One region of the Rhodococcus triatomae genome, then DNA from elsewhere that is predicted to be linked to it. Evidence: predicted binding sites of a transcription regulator. Region 1 holds the regulator's gene; each other region holds the start of a gene.

Region 1 (7,927 bases):
CTCAACATCGACTTCCTGCTCGGCTACCTCAAGTCGCTACTCCCCCGCCGACCCGATCTCAAGGTCGTCATCACGTCCGCGACGATCGACCCGGAACGTTTCGCCGAGCACTTTGCCGTCGACGGTGTGCGGGCTCCCATCGTCGAGGTGTCGGGCCGGACCTACCCGGTGGAGATGCGCTACCGGCCCCTCTCGGTCGACGTGGGAGATCGGACCGTCGACCGAGATCCGGTCGAGGCGGTATGCGACGCAGTCCGCGAACTCGGCGCCGAGGGCAACGGTGACATCCTGGTGTTCCTGTCCGGCGAACGCGAGATCCGCGACACCGCCGACGCCCTACGCGACATGAACCTGCGGGCCACCGAGATCGTCCCGCTCTATGCACGGCTGTCCGCCGCCGAACAGCACCGGGTGTTCACGTCCCACACAGGCAGGCGCGTGGTGCTCGCGACCAACGTCGCGGAGACGTCGTTGACGGTTCCCGGTATCCGCTACGTCATCGACCCCGGCACCGCGCGCATCTCCCGCTACTCGGTGCGCACCAAGGTGCAGCGTCTTCCGATCGAGCCGATCTCCCAGGCCTCCGCCCGCCAGCGCGCCGGTCGGTGCGGCCGTGTCGCCGACGGCATCTGCATCCGGCTCTACTCGGAGGAGGATTTCGAATCCCGCCCTCCGTTCACCGAACCCGAGATCCTCCGCACGAACCTGGCCTCGGTCATCCTCCAGATGACCGCGCTCGGCCTCGGCGAGATCGCCGCGTTCCCGTTCGTCGAACCGCCGGACCCGCGTGCGGTACGCGACGGCATGTCCCTGCTCGAGGAACTCGGCGCCGTCGAGTCCGGGACGCGGGACGCCGCACCCCGGCTCACGCCGGTCGGACGCGAACTGGCCCGCATACCGGTCGACCCACGGATGGGGCGCATGCTCGTCGAGGCGCACCGCAGCGGCGCGCTCACCGAAGTCCTCGTCATCGTGGCCGCCATGTCCATCCAGGACGTGCGGGAACGCCCCGCCGACCACCAGCAGGCCGCCGACACCCAGCACGCCCGGTTCGACACCCCGAACTCCGATTTCCTCGCCTACCTGAAACTGTGGGAGTACCTGCGCGAACAGCGACGGGAACTGTCCTCGAGCCAGTTTCGTCGGATGTGCCGCACCGAGTTCCTGCACTGGCTGCGGATCCGGGAATGGCAGGACCTGCACGGCCAACTCCGCCAGATCACTCGCGATCTCGGCTGGAGTCCGGCGGACAGTCCGGCCGGTGAGGACGCCGTTCACCAGTCGATCCTCGCGGGTCTCCTGTCGCACATCGGGGTTCGTGAGGGTGACAAGCGCGACTTCCTCGGCGCCCGCGGCAGCCGATTCGCGGTGTTCCCCGGTTCCTCGCTCGCCAGGAAGCCGCCCCGCTGGGTGATGGCCGCCGAACTCGTCGAGACCTCACGACTGTGGGCCCGCACGGCGGCGCGGATCGAACCCGAGTGGGCCGAGAAGCTGGGCGCACACCTGGTCAAGCGGCAGTACTCCGAGCCACACTGGTCGACACGCCGCGAAGCGGCGATGGCGTACGAACGGGTGACGCTCTACGGCGTTCCCCTCGTCGTGAAGCGGCCGGTCGGCTACTCGACGATCGATCCGGAAGCCTCCCGCGAGCTGTTCATCCGGCACGCTCTGGTCCAGGGCGAATGGCAGACCCGGCACCGGTTCTTCCACGACAACCGCGCGCTGCTCGACGACGTCGAGGAACTCGAGCATCGCGCGCGCCGACGGGACATCCTCGTCGACGACGAGACGCTGTACCAGTTCTACGACGAGCGGATTCCTCCGGAAGCGGTCTCCGCGAAGCACTTCGACACCTGGTGGAAGAAGGCGCGCCACCGCGATCCGGACCTCCTCACCTTCACCGCATCGACGGTCGTCAATGCCGATGCCGGCACGGTACGGGCCGACGACTACCCGGATGCGTGGCGCCAGGGCGACATCCAGTTCCCGCTCACCTACCAGTTCGAGCCCGGCACGGAGGACGACGGCGTCACGGCACGAATTCCCGTCGCCCTCCTCGCGGAGGTTCGCCCCGTCGGCTTCGACTGGCTCGTTCCCGGGGTGCGCCGCGAGCTCGTGGTCGCGCTGGTCAAGACGCTGCCGAAGCCGAAACGCCGACAGGTCGTCCCGGCACCGGACTTCGCCGCGGCGGCCTTGGCCGCGGTCACGCCCCGGTCGGAGCCGCTGACCGTCGCGATGGCTCGCGAGCTCTCCCGGCTGGGCGGTGTGCGGATCGACCCCGGCGATTTCGATCCCGCCGGACTCCCGGATCACCTGCGGATGACGTTCGTCGCCACCGACGACTCCGGCTCGGAGGTGGGCCGCGGCAAAGACCTCCGCGCTCTCCAGCAGCGCCTGGCGCCGAAAGTACAGGCCGAGGTGTCGCGGGCCGGGGCGCAGGTGGAACGGGGCCCGGCCACCCGCTGGACGGCGGACACCCTGGGAACGTTGCCCGCGTCGGTGACCCGAGAAGTGGCCGGACAGAAGATCACCGGCTATCCGGCGCTCGCTCCGGAACCTGCCGGGGTGGCAGTGCGGGTACTCGCCGGCGAGGCGCAGGCTCGGGCGTCGACCCGCGCGGGCCTGCGGGAACTACTCCTGCTCGAAGTCCCGACGAACGTCAAGACGGTCGCGTCCGGGCTGACCACCGCGCAGCGTCTGGCGCTCGGTCAGAGCCCGGACGGGAGTCTCGACGACCTGGTACTCGACTGCAGGCGGGCGGCGGCCGCGGAGATCGTCGCCGAGCACCGCGGTCCCGTACGTTCACCCGAGGAGTTCGCGCCCCTCGTGGCCGCGGCCCGGACGGATCTCGCCCGGCGAGTCGCCGCCGCGCTGCGGGCGCTGGCCCCGGCTCTCGAGACCGACCGCCGGCTTCAGCAGTTGCTGGGCGGCATGTCCGGCGACGCCGTCGACGATGTGCGCGAACAACGCGAATCGCTGCTGTTTCCCGGATTCGTCACTGCTGTCGGCACGGCACGCCTGAAGGACCTGCCGCGCTATCTGGCCGCGGCGGTGGCTCGGCTCGAGGCGTTGCCGGGCAGCGCCGGACGCGACCGACAGGGGATGGACGCGCTGGACCGGGTGTATGCCGCGTTCGAGCAGGCGACGGCGTCGCTCGCACCGGAACGCAGGGAGAGCGCGGCGACCGACGCCATCCTGTGGATGATCGAGGAACTTCGGGTCAGCCTGTTCGCACAGTCCCTCGGGACAGCAGGCCCGATCTCGGAGAAGCGCGTGCTGGCCGCGATCGCGAAACTCTGAACGGCGTCGTCAGTGGGCCGCTTCGGCGGATTCGGGCGTCGCCTCGGGAGTGGCTCGGTGCGAGCGCAATTCCTCGATTTCACGTTCGAAGTCGTCGGCGGAGCTGAACGACCGGTACACGGACGCAAATCGGAGGTAGGCCACTTCGTCGAGGTCACGCAGCGGACCCAGGATCGCCAGACCCACTTCGTTACTCGGAATTTCGGCAGAGCCGGATGCGCGCACGGCATCTTCGACTTTCTGAGCGAGGAGGTCGAGAGCGTCGTTGTCGACCTGCCGACCCTGGCAGGCACGGCGCACGCCACGCTTGACCTTCTCCCGGCTGAACGGCTCGGTGACTCCGCTGCGCTTGACGACCGACAGCACCGCGGTTTCGACCGTGCTGAACCGGCGACCGCACTCGGGGCAGGACCGGCGCCGACGAATTGCCTGCCCGTCGTCCACCTCGCGAGAATCGACCACGCGCGAATCCGGGTGTCGGCAGTACGGGCAATGCATCGTCTGTCCTTCGTCGAGGCCGTCGTGGCCGCAACCCCCGGCTCCGTCCGAGAGCGAACCGGCGAGGACTGATTCACATCGCGGACGCACCGAACCGACGCGACCACTCGAGGTGGTATGGCTGACAGTCGTCGAGCCTACCTGCCCCTTCGATCCCGGTCTCATTCAGCGCACGTCAACGATTGGGCGCCGGCACCAGCAACTCCGCGCCGGGAGCGGGAGCACCGACGGGCAACGCATTGAGATCGCGGATCTGCCGCACCGCACGATCGACCGGGACGCCGGGCACCGCCCGCGCCGCCACCTCCGCCAGCGACTCTCCGGCCGCCACCTCGACCGACACCGTCCCGGCGGGCGTTCCCGGCCCTCCCGGCGCCACCGGGACCGCGGGGTTCGCCACCACACCCGCGATGCCGACCAGACCGAGCACGACGAGCGCCGTGGCCGCCGCACCCGCGAAGAAGGTGCGCCACCCGATGTCCGCGATTTCCCCGTGCGGGGCGTCGGACACCCACCTGGCGTGCCCGTATTGCACCCGGCCGGTGGCGGGGCGAGACCTGTCGCGGCCCGCCCGCGCCGGACGAGTCCCACTCCGGTGTAGAGCCTCTCTCCGCTGCAGAACTGCGTTGCTCATGGCTTACCTCCGCTGCCGGCGGTCCGCACCTTCTCGCTCGGGCCGCTCACGAATCGAACACGCGTTCGTGGAACGCATGTTCGATTTCTACCACGGTCGACCGACAATGTCGCGCATTCCGAGCGATTTCCTCGCTCACCCGTTCGAAGGAATGAGGTCCCTCACAGGGCTCGGACGGTCCGGCACGGATTCCCCACCGCGAGCACCCGGTCCGGAACATCCCTGGTCACGACGCTTCCGGCACCCACCACGGCGTCGTCCCCGATGCTCACGCCCGGACAGACGATCACGCCCGCGCCCAGCCACACGTTGTTCCCGATCGTCACGGGTGCCGCACTCTCCCATCGCGTCCGCCGCGCCTCGTGATCGTCGATCGGGTGCAACGCGGTGAGAAGTTGCACGCGCGGCCCGATCGACACGTCGTCACCGATGACGATCGGGGCACAGTCCAACAGGATCGCGTCGTAGTTGAGAAAGGTATTCGCTCCGATGCGAATGTTGCCGCCGTAATCGCACGCGAAGCGCGGCATGATCCACGAGTCGGCACCGAGCGCGCCGAGCAGCCGCTCGAGAACAGCGCGCCTGCGCTCGTCCTCGTCCGCAGCGGCCCCGTTGAACTCGTCGAGGAGGCGTCGACAGGCACGCCGCTCGGACACCAGTTCGACATCGTCGTCGCGATAGAGCTCGCCGGCCAGCATGCGCGCCTTGTGAGAGAGCGGTTCCGGAGATTCGTCCATGCGCCGACAGTACCCACGGGACGGTGCGCGGTCGGGTCGTCGAAGCATCCCCGCCACGCGACACGACGGTCGAACAAGTGTTTGATACTGCGAAGGAATCCGGCTACATTCATGTCATATCGACACTCGAATCCTATTCTCTCCCACGAGTCACGCCGGCGGGAGGGACGACACGGAGGCTTCCACCATGAAGGACGACAGCTCGAGCGGCCGCCCCACCACGGCGACGCTCACCGAACGGCAGCGGCGCGTCCTCGAAGTCATCCGTGAGTCGGTACAGGAGCGCGGCTATCCGCCGAGCATCAGGGAGATCGGGGACGCCGTCGGATTGACCTCGACTTCGTCTGTGGCGCACCAGCTCCGGACGCTCGAACGCAAGGGATTCCTCCGCCGCGACCCCAATCGCCCCCGAGCCGTCGATGTGCGTGGCCTCGACGACACCACCGATCGCGCCCCACAGCGGCCGGCGGCAGGTACCGCTGCCGATCTCTCCGGCACCCACCCCGAACCGACCTTCGTGCCGGTCCTCGGTCGGATCGCCGCGGGTGGGCCGATTCTCGCCGAGGAGTCCATCGAGGATGTCTTCCCCCTCCCACGCGAGTTGGTCGGGCAGGGTTCGCTGTTCCTGCTCCGGGTCGTCGGTGAATCGATGATCGACGCCGCGATCTGCGACGGCGACTGGGTGGTCGTGCGGCAGCAGAACGTCGCCGACAACGGGGACATCGTGGCCGCCATGATCGACGGTGAAGCCACCGTGAAGACCTTCAAGCGCTCGGGCAGGCAGGTCTGGCTCATGCCGCACAATCCGCACTTCGAGCCGATTCCCGGCAACGACGCGACCATTCTCGGCAAGGTCGTCACGGTGATGCGCAAGATCTGACGGCGGCCGGCATCCGGCAACGGGCCGCACGGACACGAACGAGGGGCACGGCGGTCGCCGTGCCCCTCGTTCGTCTGCCGGTCGTGCGGTGTTCGGAGATCGCGCGGTGTCAGAGATTCAGCCCGCGGCCGACGATCTCCTTCATGATCTCCGTGGTGCCCCCGTAGATCGTCTGCACTCGCGAGTCCATGTACGCCTTCGCGACGGGGTACTCCTTCATGTAGCCGTAGCCACCGTGCAGCTGCAGGCAGCGATCGATGAGCTCGACCTGCTTCTCCGTCGTCCACCACTTGGCCATCGCGGCTTCCTGGACGGTGAGCTTGCCCTCGTTGAGCAGCTCGATCGACTTGTCGACGAAGACGCGTGCGATCTCGGTCTCGGTGGCCAGTCCCGCCAGTTCGAACCGGGTGTTCTGGAACTTCCCGATGGACTTTCCGAATGCCTTGCGGTCTCGGCAGTACTGAATCGTCTGCTCGAGAACCGTCTCCATCGCGGCCACCGCGACGACGGCGATGGACAGGCGCTCCTGGGGGAGGTTCTTCATCAGGTAGAGGAAGCCCATGCCCTCCTGGCCGAGAAGATTGGCCGCGGGCACCCGCACGTCGGTGAAGCTGAGTTCGGCCGTGTCCTGGGCCTTCATCCCGATCTTGTCGAGATTGCGGCCCCGCTCGAAGCCCTCCATACCGCGCTCGACGACGAGGAGGCTGAATCCCTGGGCTCCCTTGTCGGGATCCGTCTGCGCGACGACGATCACCAGGTCCGCGTTGATGCCGTTGGTGATGAACGTCTTCGACCCGTTGAGGATCCAGTGATCCCCGTCCCGCACCGCGCGGGTCTTGATGCCCTGCAGGTCGGAACCGGTGCCGGGCTCGGTCATCGCGATGGCGGTGATGATCTCGCCGGACGCGAACCCGGGGAGCCAACGCTGCTTCTGCTCCTCGTTCGCGAGCTCGAGCAGATACGGGGCGACCACGTCGTTGTGGAGCGTGAATCCGATCCCGCTGTAGCCGCCGCGGGTGGTCTCCTCGGTGACGATCGCGTTGTAGCGGAAGTCGACGACTCCCCCGCCGCCGTACTCCTCGGGGACCGCGGTGCCGAGGAAGCCCTGCTTGCCGGCCTCGACCCACACGCTGCGGTCGACGATGTTCTGTTCTTCCCACTTCGCATGGTTCGGGGCGACATGCTGGTCCAGAAACTTGCGGTAGGACTCCCGGAACAGCTCGTGCTCCGGTTCGAACAGGGTGCGCTCCACGCCGACTCCTCTTTCGATAGCTGGATGTACCTGACTCGACGGTAAGCCCAGCGGCCGGTGTGGTGTATGACTCAGGCGATCAGGATTCGTGACCGCGAGCAGACTTGTTGCGCCATGCAGCGAGTTCTCGCAACGCCGGGTAGGCGACCAGGATGCCCACCGACCCCCACGCGATGCCCCCGAGCTCGACGGATCCGATCGTGAGGGTGAGGTCGCCGACGCCGGCGACGAGAGCCGCCGCGGCGACGGTGAGGTTCACCGGATCGGTGAAGTCGACCTTCGCGTCCGTCCAGATCCGTACCCCGAGGATGCCGATGAGTCCGTAGAGCACCAGCGTGGCGCCTCCGATCACCCCGTCGGGCACGGTGAACACCAGCGCACCGAACTTCGGTGAGAACGCGAGCACGATCGCGGTGGCTGCCGCCACCCAGTAGGCCGCGGTGGAATACACGCGCGTGGCCGCCATGACGCCGATGTTCTCGGCATAGGTGGTGGTGCCCGAGCCCCCGCCCAATCCGGCGAGAGTGGTGGCCAGTCCGTCCCCGACGAGGGCGTTTCCGGCGACGTCGTCGAGCGACTTGCCGGTCATGGCGGCGACGGCCTTGACGTGCCCGACGTTCTCCGCG
Region 2 (7,927 bases), 180 kb from region 1:
TCGTAGCGCACCACGACGTCCGGCGCTTCGGTGACGGTTCTCCCGTGCTCGGCGAGCGCGGGAACGGTCCATCCGTCCTCCGCGGGTGTGCGTCGGCGCAGCGCCGCCGTGCTCGTCTCCAGGAGCACGGTGACGTCGAACGGCAGGCTCCGCCCCAGCAGCATCGGGCCGGCAACCAGGACGACGTGGTCGGGTGCCGCCGGGCGGACGCGGGCCCGCGCCGAGCGATCCGTGTGCTCGTCCCACAGTCGCGGCAGATAGGCGCCGCGCGTGTGCAGCCCGGCCAGAACCTCCCGGTGCAGGGAGGAGTAGTCGAACCAGGCGTCGCGATAGGCGTGCGGGTCGTGGCGGCCGTGTTCGAGACGCACGGATGCCGGCCGGACGAAGTCGTGCAGATCGACGACCGCGGCGGGCCGGCCGGCGGCGCGCAGGTCTGCGGCAACGGCCGTGGCGAGCGTGACGGGGTTCGCGGCGTCCGCGCCGTCGACCGCGACGACGACGCGTCCCGCCGTCGCCCGGCAGAACGCGGCGACGGTCGTGATCAGGAGGTCGGGGCTCACCGGCCGGAAGGTCACCACGGTGGTGAGATCGGTCCTGTCACGGCTGGACGGTGGGGTGCCGGGCCGCTGCTGTGACGGCGAGCGCCGAGGACAGTTCGTCCCGCTCGGTGAGGGTCGCCTCCAGGGCGGCCAGGAGATCGACCGTCACGGTGTCGTTGTACCTGGCGGCGGATCGGCGCAGTGCGTCTCGGCCGAGCGGGCTGAGGTCGGTGCCGGTGGCGAGTGTGACGGTGCGTGCAGCCGAGATCGGTTCCCGCTGCTGTTGCCGGGCCTGGAGGAGTCGCAGGAGCTGGGCGCATGCACGATCCCGGAACGCCGGATCGGTCGAACTGCGGGTCTGGAGCAGATCGAGCACGGCGTCGAGGATGAGGTCGTCGAGGGACGGCATGGAAACGAGCTCTCGGTTCGAGGGGCAGGCTCCCGACCGTGCCACCCCGGAGGGGCTGAAAGTGTCCACCGGGCCCGAAAGCCGGGGCGAGCTGTCACCAAGTTAGAGCAATTGATCGGCAAAGGAAACTGCTACCCGAGGTAACTGGTATCCACCGCTCTGCGAACGGGTGTCGGTCCGGAGACTTCCGCGGGGGTTGATGAGCATAGCTAACATGTGGCGATCGAGACCGGAGGTCGGGTTTCCGGCAGTCGGCGGGAGCTGGCCGGGCGTCGCTGGCTAGGCTTCGCTGACCAGGGTTCTCCGGGCAGGATTCTCTGGGGGCAGGAGACGACGAGAACAGGAGGCCACGTGGCCGGTATCGAAGAGATCCTCGAGCTCGAGCGTCTCGAACGCGACATGTTCCGCGGTTCGGTGCATCCGACGGTGCTCCAGCGCACCTTCGGCGGCCAGGTGGCGGGGCAGGCTCTCGTGTCGGCGGTCCGGACCGTCGATGCGGCGTTCTCCGTGCACTCGCTGCACGGGTACTTCCTCCGGCCCGGCAACCCGACGATCCCCACCGTCTTCCTCGTGGACCGCGTGCGTGACGGGCGATCGTTCGTCACGCGGCGGGTGACGGGGATCCAGGACGGGGAGGCCATCTTCACGATGTCGGCGTCCTTCCATGCGGACGGCGACGAGGGGATCGAGCACGAGGACCGGATGCCGAAGGTGCCCGCGCCCGCCGAACTGCCCGATGCACAGGCCGACGAGGTCCTGGCCGCGAGCGAGTTGTATCGCGAGTGGAAGAACTGGGACCTGCGGATCGTGCCGGCGGAGGAGACGGCCAAGGTCCCGGGCCTGGCCGCGCAGCAGCGGGTCTGGATGCGCTACCGCGAACAGTTGCCGGACGATCCGATCCTGCACATCTGCACCCTCGCCTACCTCAGTGACATGACGCTGCTCGGGGCGGCGAAGGTTCCGCACCCGGGTGTCGTCACCCAGACCGCCTCCCTCGACCACGCCATGTGGTTTCTGCGGCCATTCCGCGCCGACGGATGGCTGCTCTACGATCAGACCTCGCCGTCTGCGGGGTTCGGGCGCGCCCTCACCCAGGGGCGTATGTTCGATGCCGACGGAAACATGGTTGCCGCGGTGGTCCAGGAGGGCCTCCAGCGCATCCAGCGGGACCAGAGCAGACGCGACATCGAGACAGGAAACATGGCATGACCCGACCTCTCATCGGTGTGCTGGCGCTGCAGGGAGACGTCCGGGAACACCTGCATGCCCTCCAGGATTCCGGTGCCGATGCGATCGGCGTGCGCAGGCCCGAGGAACTCGGGAAGGTCGACGGCTTGGTGCTGCCCGGTGGTGAATCGACCACGATGAGCAGACTGCTGAAGATCTTCGACCTCGTCGAGCCGCTGCGGACCCGACTGGCCGAGGGGATGCCGGCCTACGGGTCCTGCGCGGGCATGATCCTGCTCGCGAGCGAGATCCTCGACACCCGGCCCGATGCGCAGCATCTCGATGCCATCGACATGACCGTGCGCCGCAACGCGTTCGGACGTCAGGTCGACTCGTTCGAGGCCGATCTGGACTTCGCGGGGGTGGCCGGAGATCCCGTACGTGCGGTGTTCATCCGGGCACCTTGGGTGGAGCGGGTCGGCGACGGGGTCGAGGTGCTGGCGCGCGTCCCGGAGAGCGGGGGAGCGGCCGACGGGCGCATCGTCGCGGTGCGGCAGGGGGCGGTCGTCGCCACGTCCTTCCACCCCGAGGTCACCGGTGACCGCCGCGTCCACGAGTTGTTCGTCGACCTCGTCCGGGAACGCTGACCTCGTCCGGGAACGCTGCCGCCGGTCGGGCGCGCCTACCGGCCCCTCACGCGTTCCGCTCCGCGGCCACCAGCGAATTGAGCAGGGCGGCACCGGTTCCCGGATCATCGACCGAGACGGCGAACACGCCGCCTCCGCGACGTCGCAGAGCGAGGCCGTCTCCACCGCGGACGATCACCGCGGTGCCCCGCGGGCTGAGCCGGTAGCCGTACCCACCCCATTCCACCGGGCGCAGATGCGCGACCTCCGCGCTGTCGATGTCGTCGAGCCGGATCGTGCGCCAGCGCAGTCCCCACGAGGAGAGCCACAGTCCTCGGCGATCCACGTGCACCGTGATCGACGCGAAGGCGGCGGCGAGGATTGCGAGTACCGCGAACAGGACGACCATCCACGGCCTACCGAGGAACGCCGTCACCAGTGCCGTCACGACCATCGCGACGACCAGTGCGCCGGCCCATCGCCCGCGCGCGTGACTGATCCATACGGCGGTCTCGCCCGGGGCGATCGGGGTGTCGAGCTGCGGCGCCGGGCCGTAGCTGGTGGCAGGTCCGCGGGGCGTCAGGAGGAATGTCCCGATCGCCCAGGGCACGCCCAGGAGGGGGATCAGGATCCACCAGCTCAGGTGGGCGTCCTCGGGTCTGCCGGCCCGCATGGTCAACGCCACGGACGTGATGCAGGTGCTCGCCGCGACCCAGGACACCAGTGCGGTGCCGGGAAGCCACAGCGCGGCGTCGGCGTCGTGGCCGGCCGAGCTCGCCCGCACGACGACCAGGGCGGCGACGGCGGTGCTCAGCAGGCAGGCGGCGAGAGTGATCACGAAGAACGTGGCGCCCGACGTGAATCCGTCCGGCTCGACTCCGGACCAGTGGGTGGCGACGGTGCCGGGGACGGAATCGCCCCAGGCCGCGCGGGCAGCGAGCAGCGCCAGGAGCGGCGCGGCGGTCGCCAGGCCCGCGGCGACGAGGCGAACGCGGTTCGGCGCGGGGCCGGGGCGGGTCGATGACGTCATGGTCGAGTGTTCTCCTCTGTGGTCCGGCGGACGAGGTCGAGCATCTGGTCGGTGTCGAGTCCGAGTCGGCGTGCCTCGGCCACGAACGTCCGCGCCGCTTCGACGGCGCGGGTGTGCTGCGGTGCGCTGTCCGGGCGGACGACGGCACCGCGGCCGCGGCGCAGGTCGATCAGGCCCTCGTCCCGCAGCGCCGCATACGCACGCAACACGGTGTGCAGGTTCACGTCGATCGACTGGGCGAGTGCCCTGGCCGCGGGCAGGCGGTCACCGGGGCCGATCTCTCTGCGCAGGAACGCGCCACGGATTCCGGCCGCGATCTGATCGGAGAGCGGCGTTCCCGAACCGTGGTCGACCCTCAGCAACATGTTCGCATTGTATGCGAACAATAGGAAAAATGTGGAACCCCGTGTCCAGGGCGAGCGGTGACCGATGGCACGGGCGGTACCATCGGTGCAGCTGAAATCGCAGAACCCGGCATGCCGCAGGGCAGCAGGAAAGGGGCTTGAATCGCATGAGCGGCCACTCCAAATGGGCCACCACCAAGCACAAGAAGGCGGTCGTCGACGCCAAGCGCGGCAAGATGTTCGCGAAGCTGATCAAGAACATCGAGGTGGCGGCCCGGACCGGTGGCGGCGATCCGGCGGGAAACCCGACGCTGTACGACGCGATCCAGAAGGCCAAGAAGAGCTCCGTCCCCAACGACAACATCGAGCGCGCGCGCAAGCGCGGCGGCGGTGAGGAGGCGGGCGGCGCCGACTGGCAGACGATCATGTACGAGGGGTACGGCCCCAACGGTGTCGCCGTGCTCATCGAGTGCCTCACCGACAACCGCAATCGTGCCGCCGGAGAGGTGCGCACCGCGATGACCCGCAACGGCGGCAACATGGCCGACCCGGGTTCGGTGTCCTACCTGTTCACACGCAAGGGTGTCGTGACGCTCGAGAAGAACGGTCAGACCGAGGACGACATCCTCGTGGCCGTGCTGGACGCGGGTGCGGAGGAGGTCACCGATCTCGGCGACACCTTCGAGATCGTCAGCGAGCCCACCGATCTGGTGGCGGTCCGCAGCGCGCTCCAGGAGGCGGGCATCGACTACGACTCGGCCGACGCGGACTTCCGTGCCTCGGTGGAGGTCGCGGTGGACGCCGACGGCGCCCGCAAGGTGTTCAAGCTCGTGGATGCCCTCGAGGACTCCGACGACGTACAGAACGTCTACACCAACGTCGACATCTCCGACGAGGTCCTCGCCGAACTCGACGACTGACCGGAGGCTTCGGACGACCGGGTGGGCTCGCCACCGCGCCGACTGAGGTCGGGTGCGCGGTGGGCCGCGCGTGTCGGTCGTTCCACACGCGCTCGCCGCACACTAGGCTGTCGAACAACTGTTCGGCGGAAGGTGTGGTGGCGTGCGTGTACTGGGAGTCGATCCGGGGTTGACCCGGTGCGGGCTCGGGGTCGTCGACAGCGGCCGCGGCCGGGCCGTACAGCCGATCGCCGTCGACGTGGTGCGGACCCCGGCCGACCTCGACCTGTCGGTGCGCCTGCTCCGGATCTCCGAGGCTGCAGAGTCCTGGATGGACCTGCACCGGCCCACCGTGGTGGCGATCGAGCGGGTGTTCGCGCAGCACAACGTCCGTACCGCGATGGGCACTGCCCAGGCCGGCGGGGTGGTGGCCCTCGCCGCCGCGCGGCGCGGTATCCCCGTCTGCTTCCACACCCCCAGCGAGGTCAAGGCGGCTGTCACCGGCAGCGGCTCGGCGGACAAGGCCCAGGTGACCGCGATGGTCACCCGGATCCTGCGGCTGGACGCGGCACCGAAACCGGCCGACGCGGCCGATGCGCTGGCCCTGGCGATCTGCCATTGTTGGCGTGCTCCGATGATCGAGCGGATGGCTCGCGCCGAGGCGGCGGCGGCAGAGCAGAAGCGCCGCTACCAGGCCCGGCTGGCCGAGTTGAAGAAGTCGAGATGAAGAGAAGGCAGGTTCACCGATGATCGCCTCCGTCCGCGGAGAGGTGCTCGACATCGCCCTCGACCATGTGATCGTCGAGTCCGCAGGTGTCGGCTATCGGATCAACGCCACGCCGGCGACGCTGGGCACGCTGTCCCGGGGCAACGAGACCCGGCTCGTCACCGCGATGATCGTGCGGGAGGACTCGATGACGCTCTACGGCTTCGCCGACGCCGAGTCCCGTGAACTGTTCGGGTTGCTGCAGACCGTGTCGGGGGTGGGGCCACGGCTCGCGATGGCGGTGCTGTCCGTGCTCGAGCCGGAGGCGCTGCGCCGTGCGCTGTCGGAGGGCGACCTCGCCGCGCTCACCCGGGTGCCGGGTATCGGCAAGCGGGGAGCGGAGCGACTCGTCGTGGAGTTGCGGGACAAGGTCTCCGCCGTCCCGTCGGCGGCCGGTGTGGCGACGGCGGCCGGCGCGTCCTCGACGGTGCGTGAGCAGATCGTCGAGGCGCTCACCGGCCTGGGGTTCGCCGCGAAGGCGGCCGAACAGGCCACCGATTCCGTCCTCGCCGAGGCACCGGACGCGCCGACGTCGACGGCTCTGCGTGCGGCGCTGGCGCTGCTGGGTAAGACGCGATGACCCCCGACCCCGTCGATCCACGCGACCTGCCTCCCGGAGAATTCGCCGAGGACTCGTCGCCGGTGACGGCGGAGGTTCTCCCCGGCGACGGCGACGTGGAAGCGGGCTTGCGCCCGAAGAGTCTCGAGGACTTCATCGGTCAGCCGCGGGTACGCGAGCAACTGCAACTGGTCCTGACCGGAGCCCGGCTGCGCGGCGGCACCCCCGACCACATTCTGTTGTCCGGCCCGCCCGGTCTCGGCAAGACCAGCATGGCCATGATCATCGCGACCGAACTGGGATCCTCGCTGCGGCTGACGTCGGGTCCGGCGCTCGAACGCGCCGGGGATCTCGCCGCGATGCTCAGCAACCTCGTCGAGGGCGACGTGTTGTTCATCGACGAGATCCATCGCATCGCCCGGCCCGCGGAGGAGATGCTGTATCTCGCGATGGAGGATTTCCGGGTCGACGTCGTCGTCGGGAAGGGGCCGGGCGCGACCTCCATTCCCCTCGAGGTGGCCCCGTTCACTCTGGTGGGTGCCACGACACGGTCGGGGTCGCTCACCGGGCCGCTGCGCGACCGGTTCGGTTTCACGGCACACATGGACTTCTACGAGCCCGCCGAACTCCAGCGGATCCTCGCGCGTTCGGCGGGCATCCTCGGGATCGATCTCGACCCGTCGGCGGGGGAGGAGATCGCGCGCCGTTCGCGCGGAACGCCGCGCATCGCCAACCGGCTACTGCGACGGGTCCGCGACTACGCCGAAGTCCGGGCGGACGGAGTCGTCACCCGGGAGGTCTCCCGTGCGGCGCTCGCCGTATACGACGTGGACGAGCTCGGGCTCGACCGGCTCGACCGCGCCGTTCTCGGAGCCTTGGTCCGCAGTTTCGGCGGGGGACCGGTAGGCGTGTCCACGCTCGCCGTCGCGGTCGGGGAGGAGACATCGACCGTGGAGGAGGTGTGCGAGCCGTTCCTGGTGCGTGCCGGCCTGGTCGCCCGCACACCGCGCGGTCGGGTGGCCACCGCGGCGGCGTGGCGCCAGCTCGGTCTCACCGCTCCGCCGGAGGCGACGGGGGGCATCGAGGTGCGTGCGCACGAGCCGTCGCTGTTCGATCCGGGCGAGCTCGACGAGCGGACGGGAGACCCCTGACGTCCGTGTCGGAGTGCTCCGACACGCGCTTCCGAAGGGCTCCGGTGGCCGTTCGAGGTGACGAGCTGACGGGCTTTCGCCTGTCTAATGGCACACTGGTGTATTGCGCGGGTCCATCCGGGGCCGGTGCTCCTGTGAAACCTGCATGCGACCGCTGCAACGAACTCTCGAGGACGACTACCTGATGGACCTTCTCTTTCCCCTTCTGATTCTCGCGCTCCTGGTTCCGATGTTCCTCGGTATCCGCAGGCAGAAGAAGGAGATGGCGAAGACCGCCGCTCTCCAGGATTCGCTGCAGATCGGTGATCGCGTCGTCACGACTGCCGGCCTCTACGGCATCATCGAGGAACTCGAGGACGACACCGTGGACCTGCGGATCGCTCCGGGTGTCATCACGACCTGGTCGCGCCTGGTGATCCGCGAGGTCGTCGTCGACA
Region 3 (7,927 bases), 1.9 Mb from region 1:
CAACCACTCCGGCGCCCGATCCCGCCGTCCGACGGCGTCGAACACCCCCGGCCCGAACCCGACCGTGACCGTGAGCCGGGCCGGGAGACGGGCGAGTTCAGGTTCGGTGTCGGTGAGCGCCGGGCTGCCGCGGGTCAGCCGAACGGCGTCCTCGGTCCACACCTTCATGATCCCGGTGACGCGCTCGCGGTCCGCACCCTCGGCGAGGTCGAGGCCCACGAACGCGGCGTATGCCTGTGGTGCCGTGGCGATCCCCGCCTGGTGGATGCCGTGGAACGGCTCGGTCTGCGAACCCGCCGGCCCGTCCGTGCCGTGATTCGTCGCGGTCGCGGTGCCCCAGCCGAGGCCGGCCGCACCGAGTGCGACGGCACCACCTCCGAGAATCGTCCTTCTGCTGAATCCGGTACGTGCCGGCACGCCGTCAGTTCCCATGACCTGGTGCGTACTCCTCCCGATTGCCCGCGAAGTCGCGCACCTGGGCGGAGAAGGTGGTCGAGGAGCCGTCGTCGAACGTCACCGTGATGTCGGTGTCCGAACCGGCGATCAGGGGAGCCGTCAGTTCCATGAGCATGATGTGGTCGGCACCGGGCTCGAGGGACCGGGTGTCGCCGGTGGGTACGAGGAAGCCGTCTTCGACTTCCCGCATCACCGGTGTGCCTGCGTCGCCGGTGGCCATCTCGTGCAACTCACCGCGAGCAGAGGCCGGGCTGTCGACGGCCACGATGCGGATGTCCCGGTCACCGGTATTGGTGAAATCTGCGAATGCGCCGGTCATCCCGGTTTCGGCGGCCTTGACCCAGGGGGCCGCGACCGTGATCGCGTCGGCAGCGCGTGCGGTGTTCTCCTGGGGGTCGGAGTCGGTGCCGCATCCGGCGAGGGCGACACCGGCGAGGATCGCGACGCCCAGGGCGGACGTGCGGAAGTACTTGGAGGTCATCACATGGTCCTTCGTCGTACCGCTGCCGAATTCACGGCAGCGGGAACAGAACTCACCGGAGTGCCGGTGAGCCGGGGGAGTAGGTCTGTTCAGGCGAGGACGGGCGGGGCACGGGTCCCGCCGGTGGTGCGGACCAGTAGCCAGTGAGTGAGTCGCCGGTGGGCCGGTGTCGTCGGCGCGATGGCCGAGCACGTATCCACCGCGGGCAGGAAACGGGTGGGGAGCAGGCGCCGGAATCGGCGCACACCCAGCGTGTGCGACGCAGCACCGATCGCGACGGCACAGACGAGCGTGGCGGCGGCGTGTGCGGACAGCATCGCCGGGGTGAACGTCGCGGTCGCCCCGTGGGCGTGTCCGGCACTCAGCGTGAGCACGCCGTGTCCGAGGAACTGTCCACCGGCCAGTGCCGGGACGAGGAGTAGGGCATCGGAGTCCGTGCGCACCACCGAGAGCATCGCGCCGAACGCGGCGCAGGCGGCGACGAGCAACACGATCGAGGACTCGTCCGGAGCGGACCCACCGGCCGCGGTGTGCGCGGCGATACTCACCAGGCCGGAGAACGCCGCGACCGCGGCGCCCCGGAGACGGCCGACAGCCGCGCGCCTCTGCGCGATGCCCGACTGCCGTGAGCCCATGGCGTCACCCTACAACTACTACTTGCGATAGTAGATCCCGGGTCAGCGCACCCCGCGCGTGCGGAACTGCACGCTGATCCGTGGGCCGACCGGCCTGGTGGTCTTCGGGACGGCGTGCTCCCAGGTGCGCTGGCAGGAGCCTCCCATCACCAGGAGATCGCCGTGGCCGACGGTGTACCGGATCGACGGGCCGCCGCCCTTCGGTCGCAGCAGCAGCGGGCGCGCCGCCCCGAGCGAGAGGATCGCCACCATCGTGTCCTCCGTGCGACTGCGCCCGGTGTCGTCGCCGTGCCAGGCGACGCTGTCCTGCCCGTCCCGGTACCAGCAGAGCCCGGCCGTCGCGAAGTTCTCGCCGAGTTCGTGGCGATAGTGGCTGCTCAGCGCCTCACGTGTCGCCTCCAGTACCGAGTCCGGAAGCTCCGCGCCCTCGGGGTAGAAGCAGACCAGCCGGGGCACGTCCACCACCCGGTCGTACATCCGGCGGCGTTCGGATTGCCACGGCACCTCGCCGGCGAGCCGATCGAACAGTGCATCGGATCCCGTGAGCCAACCCGGGCGCACGTCCACCCAGGCGCCCGCCGTGAGCGCCCGGCGTCGCACCGTGGGGCCGAGCCGACCCAGCGTCGTGCCGTACGCCGCATCGTCGAACAGGGAGGCCTGCAATCCGTTCACGACCTCCAGGATACGCGATCATCGAACGTGTGTTCGCACTATTCCTGCAGTCGGCATGCCGTCCCGGTGGCCGCCCCCGGCACGATCGTCCCCGCGGGGAGACGAGCATCGGCGCCGCCCTCGCCGTGAGGCGGGGACGACGCCGATGCTCCACCGGGGCCGGGTGTTCGGTGATCCGGCGTGATGGTTCGGTTCAGGTGTGATCGTTCAGTTCACGGGCGTGAAATCGCGGCTGCCGAGGTAGGACGGACGCGGCGCCGGTGCCGCGAACGGCTCCTGGAGGGTGTTCTCCACGCTGTTGAACACGATGAACAGGTTCGAGCGGGAGAACGGGGTGATGTTGCCGTTCGATCCGTGCATGCAGTTGGAGTCGAACAGGGTTGCCGAGCCCGCATGCCCGGTCATCGTCTCGATGCCGTATTCGTTCGCCATCCGGGTGAGCATCGCGTGGTCCGGTGAGCCCGTGGGCGGTACGTCCACGACGAGCGATTCCTTGTAGTAGTTCTCCGGCGTCTCGCCCGGGCACGACACCCACGCCTTGTGCGAGCCCGGCATGATCATCAATCCGCCGTTGTAGCCGTAGTTTTCGGTGAGCGCTATCGAGATGCTCGCGGCCCGTGGGGTGGGCATCCCGTCCTCGGCGTGCCAGGTCTCGAAATCGGAGTGCCAGTAGAAGGGGCCACCGCTGAAACCGGGCTTGTAGTTGAGCCGGGACTGATGGATGTAGACGTCGGATCCCAGCACCTGGCGGGCCATTCCGACCACCTCGGGCCGACGCACGATCTCGTCCACGACCGGGCTGAGCTGGTGGACGTCGAACACGGAACGGACGTCACCGGTACCGTTCTCGCGGACGACCCTGTCGTCACCACGGAGTTCGTCGGCCCCTGCGAGCCTGTGCATCTCGTCGACCAGACGGAAGACGTCGTGTGGGGGGACGATGGTCTCCACGGAATGGAACCCGTTGCGCTCGTAGGCGGCAACCTCGTCCTTGTTCAGTGGCCCGTTCCTGGCATCGCCCCAGACGGTGGGATCCCGTCGGATCGTGCTGGTGCATTCGGAGCGGCCCCTGGTCGGGTAGTTGTCGGCTACGGCCGTCATACGCATATCTCGTGTTTCACCCTTTCGGACTCGACGACGTGTACGTACTTCGACGTTCTCACTGGTCGTCCCCGAATGCAAACCCTTCGACGGGCTCGATGCGGCGGGCTCTCCGGGTCCGAGCGGGGGACCAGCGGGGACGTGGACGGTGCGCGTGTCGAACATGTTTCCCCCTGGCGGAGAGAAGTGGGCCCCACGGCGCTGTCCGGGCACGACGGTTCGCAGATCGTAGCCGAGCGTGCGTGGGTGCGCCCGCCGCGCGAGGACCGGGTCCGTCCAGCCGTGCGCAACTGGACCGCGACGAACGCCGGATGTGCTGTGACGGTGGGGCAATGGTGGAAGTGACGGCGGTGTCCGCGGTGGCGGTGATCGCTCTGGGAATGGTGCTCACCCCGGGGCCGAACATGATCTATCTGATCTCACGGAGCCTGGCACACGGGCGCCGGGCCGGCCTCGTGTCGTTGGCCGGGGTCGCGGCGGGCTTCGCGTGCTATCTGTTGGCTGCCACCCTCGGTGTCTCGGCCGTGTTCGCGGCGGTACCGCAGCTGTACACGGCGGTGAAGACGGCCGGCGTCGCCTACCTCGCGTGGCTGGCGTGGCGGACGTTCCGTGGGGGATCGGCGTCGACTCTCACGCCGGCTCCCGGCGGCGAGTCCGATCGCAGGTTGTTCGCGATGGGCCTGGCGACGAACCTCGCGAACCCGAAGATCGCGCTCATGTACGTCGCCCTGATCCCGCAGTTCGTGACACCGGATTCCGGGGCGGTGTGGGTGCAGAGCCTGCTGCTCGGCGGCATCCAGATCGTGGTGGCGCTGACGGTCAACGCGATCGTCGTCCTCGCTGCCGGCTCGCTCTCCCGTGTCGTCGGCGGGGGTTCGGGTCGGGCGGCGCGTTGGACGACGGGATCGGCTCTGGGCGGTATGTCGGTGTGGCTTGCACTGGACCGATCCCGCCCGGTGTGATCCCCCCACTCTCCCTGGGTGAAAGGACCATTCGACCCGTCAGATCGGTCGAATGGTCCCTTCACCCAGAGGGGGAGCGGGCGGGATCGGGAGCTAAGGGGTGCGGGGGCGGCGGAGGACGCCGATCACCGTGTCGATCACCAGGAAGGCCGCGAGGCTGATACCCAGGAGCGGCACGAACCAGCCGACCAAGGCCGCAACGACGGCCGCGGACACGAGCGCGGCGGGATGCAGCCGCCGGAGTGTGCCGCGCCGCGGCGGCGAGCCGAACGGACGGGACCCGGTCCGGGTCGGTCGGCGGCGCCACCACAGCACGTAGCCGCGCACGACGACCGTGCCGAGCGCCACCGCCAGGGCCAGGAGAGCGAGTTGACTGACCAGGCCGAACAGCAAGCCCATGTGCAGCTGGATCGCCCAGGACGTCAACTGGGCCGCGAAGGGCCACTGCGCGAATCGTGAGACGTCCGTGACCTCGCCGGTTGCCCCGTCCACCGCCACCGAGTCGTTGGAGAACACCCACGGCTGCCGCACCTCGGACACGACGAAGGCCGCCTCCGACGTCGCCGGGAACGTGACCTCCACGGCGGAACGAAGGCCCTCCGCCCGGCCGGCATCGAGTACCCGGTCGACGGCAGCGGGATCGACGTCGGCCGTGACGGGCGCCGCGGTGCCGTGGCCGTCGTGGCCGCCGCCGCTGCCGTGATCCGCCGGCGCGTCCCCGAGCACAGTCGAGACGGACGGGGTGGTCCAGTTCAGTGACTGGCGGACCTCGCCGATGTTGTCGCCTGCATACTTCGACCAGGTCAGGCCGGTGGCGGAGAGGAACACCAGCCCCACCGCGATCCATGCGCCGACCGCGCCGTGCCAGCCGAGAGTGCGCCGACGCCCGGTGGCACCGCGATCCGGCGTCAGCAGGTGGGCACGTTCGGGATTGCGTGCCCGCGTCCGCAGGTACCGCCCGACCCACAGGTACAGGCCGCCGAGGGCGATCACCCACAACCAGGACGCGGCGAGTTCGCTGTAGATCCGGCCCGGCTCGCCCAGGTGCAGGTTGCGGTGCAACTGGCTGATCCACGTCCGCATCGGCAGTGCGCTGCTGCTGCCGTACACGGTGGATTCACCGAGTACCTCCGCGGTCGACGGGTCGACGAACACGGCGCGCTTCTCGGACTCGCCGAGAGCCGGATCGGCGAAGAGCACGCGGGTGGTGTCTCCGGGTTCGGGTGCAGGGCGCACACCGACGACGCCGAGGTCGGGCCTCGCCTGCTCGGCGGCGGTGATCTGGTCGGAAACCGGTAGGGCGCTTCCGGTGTGCGCGGTGGTGAGCAGATCGCGGTAGACGAACTGCTCGAGAGTGGGGGCGACGGCGTACAGGCCGCCGCTGATCGTCGCGATCAGCAGGAACGGGGCGACGAGCAGGCCGGCGTAGAAGTGCAACCGCAGCGCGAGCGGCCGCAGGCGAGCCGGTTCGGGGCGGGGAGGATCGGCATCTTCCGGGGGAAGTGCGCGGTCGAGCGCAGTCTGGGACATGGGGATCTCGATTCTGCTCACGAGGGAATGCCTCTGCACACCGTGAGGTGGGCACAGGAGAGGACGACGCAGCGGCGCGTCGTCCGCGTCGCTACGTGAGGGCGAGGGCCAGACGCGAGGGTGGGCCCCGGGTTCCGGCGCCCGAGCCGGCGAGCAGCCGGAGGACGACACGCGGGTGGTAGGTGAAATCCGGAGCGGAGCGCGGTGTCTCGTCCGGTGAGGCGACGACGAGGAGGGCCGGGCGGAGCCGGCGCAGGCGGGCGAGGGCGCGTCGTCCACCACGTTCGGCGGCCGCGATCGCGGCCGCTGCGACGACGGCGGCCAGCACGTGCGCGGTCGTCATTGCGGGAGTGAGGGAGGACAGTGGATCGTGCCCCGAGGTGAGCGACAGACTGACGTGGCCGGCACCTTGACCGGCGAGAAGCAGGGCTGCCATGTGCAGGAGCCGGTGCCCGGTGCGCGCCGACCCGGCGATCGCACCGACGGCGCCGCACGCGGCGACCAGCAGGGCCAGCGAGTTCGTGGACATGGCGGCGGCGTGCCCACCGCCGATGCCGTGGGCGGCGATGCTCAACGCGCCGGACACGGAGCCGACGAGGCCACCACGCAGCGGTGCCGTGCCGGAGGCGCGCGACTGCGCCGTGCCGGAGGCGTGCGACCGCGCCGTGCCCGAGGGGCGCGCGGTGCCCACCGAGCTCCGTTTCACCCGGCACACAGTACCGGCCCCCTGCCCGGGCGCCGCACCGAGCAGCATCCGGAGGAGGTGGGGGTGTTGCGGGAGAAGGGGGAGGGCTGTCGGGGGCCGGCGGTAGCGTCGGTGCATGGGATACGAATTTCAGGTCACGGTCGACGCGGCAGACCCCCATACGCAGGCGAAATGGTGGGCACGGGCGCTGGAGTGGGAAGTCGAGCCCAGCAACGAGGACTTCATCCGCGGTCTGGTCGAGGCGGGTCGGGCGCAGGAGTCCGACACGACGGTGTTCGACGGCGTGCTGGTGTGGAAGGTCGGTGCCGCCATCTCGGATCCGGTGCACCCCGGCCGGCCCCGCGTCCTGTTCCAGCTGGTGCCGGAGGGCAAGACGGTGAAGAACCGCATGCACCTCGACATCCGAGCGGGGGATCGGCGCGAGGAGGTGGCGCGCACGCTGGAGCAGGCCGGTGCCTCGGTGCTGTACCGGGACAGCCAGGGCCCGTTCGAATGGGTCACGATGGCCGATCCGGAGGGCAACGAGTTCTGCGTCACCTGAGCGTGGGTGTCACCCCCGCAGTGTCACGCCGCTGCAGTGTCGGCAGTGCCGCTGCGTCAGCGGTAGGTACTCGGCGTGCTGCCCGTCCACCGTTTGAAGGCGCGGCGGAACGCGCTCGGTTCCGAGAATCCGAGTCTGCCGGACAACTCGTCGACGCTCTCGCCACGGCGTAGTCCGGCGATCGCGGCGTCGCGCAGCACCTCCTCCCGCAACTGATTGAGTGACGTACCGTCCTGGCGGAGCAGTCGCCGCAGGTGCGGAACGCTGATCGAGAGCATGGACGCGATCTCCTCGGCGGTGGACGTACGGCCCTTCACCCCGAGCTCGAGAACGCGCCGGACCTGCGCCGACGCGGTGCTGTCGTAGTCCCGCTCGGACAGCAGCAGCGTCGGTGATTCGCGGAGATACTCCTCGAGGGACTCCTCGGTCTGGATGATCGGGGCACGCAACACCGCGTTGTCGATCTCGAGCGCGGGGACGTCGGCACCGAACGTCACCGGCACGCCGAAGATGTGGTCGTAGTTCTCGGCGAGCATCGCCTGTGACGGCTGGGGATAGGGGAGATCCACGGCCAGCAGGCGCACCCGCTTGCCCACCAGCCACGCGGCGAACCGGTGTAGCAGGATCAACAGGAAGTCCGTGATCACCCGCGTCTCGTCGCTGGGCCGTTCGCTCGCGTCGCGCAGTTCGATCGACACCCGGGTGGTGGCCGAACCGCGCTCGATCCGCAGCGGCGCGAGGGTCGGCAGTGCCCGCAGGACGTCGGACATCCGCTCGAGGGCCGAGCCGAGGTCGGGAGTGTGGATGAGCGTCAGGCAGACCATCCGGAACGTTCCGCGGGGC

The links. Region 1 encodes LexA, which represses DNA repair genes until DNA is damaged. Its sites were predicted from a motif close to CGAACANNTGTTCG; they were not measured.
Region 2: ruvC (crossover junction endodeoxyribonuclease RuvC) is a predicted target of LexA. The motif match lies at 5,147-5,160, and genes of this name have one in related genera.
Region 3: G4H71_RS06210 (alpha-ketoglutarate-dependent dioxygenase AlkB) is a predicted target of LexA. The motif match lies at 2,267-2,280, and genes of this name have one in related genera.

What each region holds. Positions count from the first base shown of each region.
Region 1 covers NZ_CP048814.1:4,163,615-4,171,541, reverse strand. Annotated here, with positions in the region: gene hrpA (ATP-dependent RNA helicase HrpA) at 1-3,300, shown strand, start outside; gene nrdR (transcriptional regulator NrdR) at 3,310-3,798, opposite strand; gene G4H71_RS19820 (hypothetical protein) at 3,974-4,432, opposite strand; gene G4H71_RS19815 (sugar O-acetyltransferase) at 4,594-5,169, opposite strand; gene lexA (transcriptional repressor LexA) at 5,357-6,049, shown strand; gene G4H71_RS19805 (acyl-CoA dehydrogenase family protein) at 6,159-7,301, opposite strand; gene G4H71_RS19800 (uracil-xanthine permease family protein) at 7,381-7,927, opposite strand, start outside.
Region 2 covers NZ_CP048814.1:4,340,453-4,348,379, forward strand. Annotated here, with positions in the region: gene G4H71_RS20635 (nucleoside/nucleotide kinase family protein) at 1-578, opposite strand, end outside; gene G4H71_RS20640 (hypothetical protein) at 598-948, opposite strand; gene G4H71_RS20645 (acyl-CoA thioesterase) at 1,300-2,157, shown strand; gene pdxT (pyridoxal 5'-phosphate synthase glutaminase subunit PdxT) at 2,154-2,762, shown strand; gene G4H71_RS20655 (hypothetical protein) at 2,809-3,771, opposite strand; gene G4H71_RS20660 (GntR family transcriptional regulator) at 3,768-4,136, opposite strand; gene G4H71_RS20665 (YebC/PmpR family DNA-binding transcriptional regulator) at 4,283-5,035, shown strand; gene ruvC (crossover junction endodeoxyribonuclease RuvC) at 5,178-5,741, shown strand; gene ruvA (Holliday junction branch migration protein RuvA) at 5,761-6,360, shown strand; gene ruvB (Holliday junction branch migration DNA helicase RuvB) at 6,357-7,490, shown strand; gene yajC (preprotein translocase subunit YajC) at 7,675-7,927, shown strand, end outside.
Region 3 covers NZ_CP048814.1:1,316,137-1,324,063, reverse strand. Annotated here, with positions in the region: gene G4H71_RS06225 (Dyp-type peroxidase) at 1-432, opposite strand, end outside; gene G4H71_RS06220 (copper chaperone PCu(A)C) at 422-937, opposite strand; gene G4H71_RS06215 (hypothetical protein) at 1,027-1,572, opposite strand; gene G4H71_RS06210 (alpha-ketoglutarate-dependent dioxygenase AlkB) at 1,615-2,244, opposite strand; gene thpD (ectoine hydroxylase) at 2,452-3,345, opposite strand; gene G4H71_RS06200 (LysE family translocator) at 3,678-4,307, shown strand; gene G4H71_RS06195 (PepSY-associated TM helix domain-containing protein) at 4,401-5,837, opposite strand; gene G4H71_RS06190 (hypothetical protein) at 5,929-6,543, opposite strand; gene G4H71_RS06185 (VOC family protein) at 6,659-7,084, shown strand; gene G4H71_RS06180 (AraC family transcriptional regulator) at 7,141-7,927, opposite strand, start outside.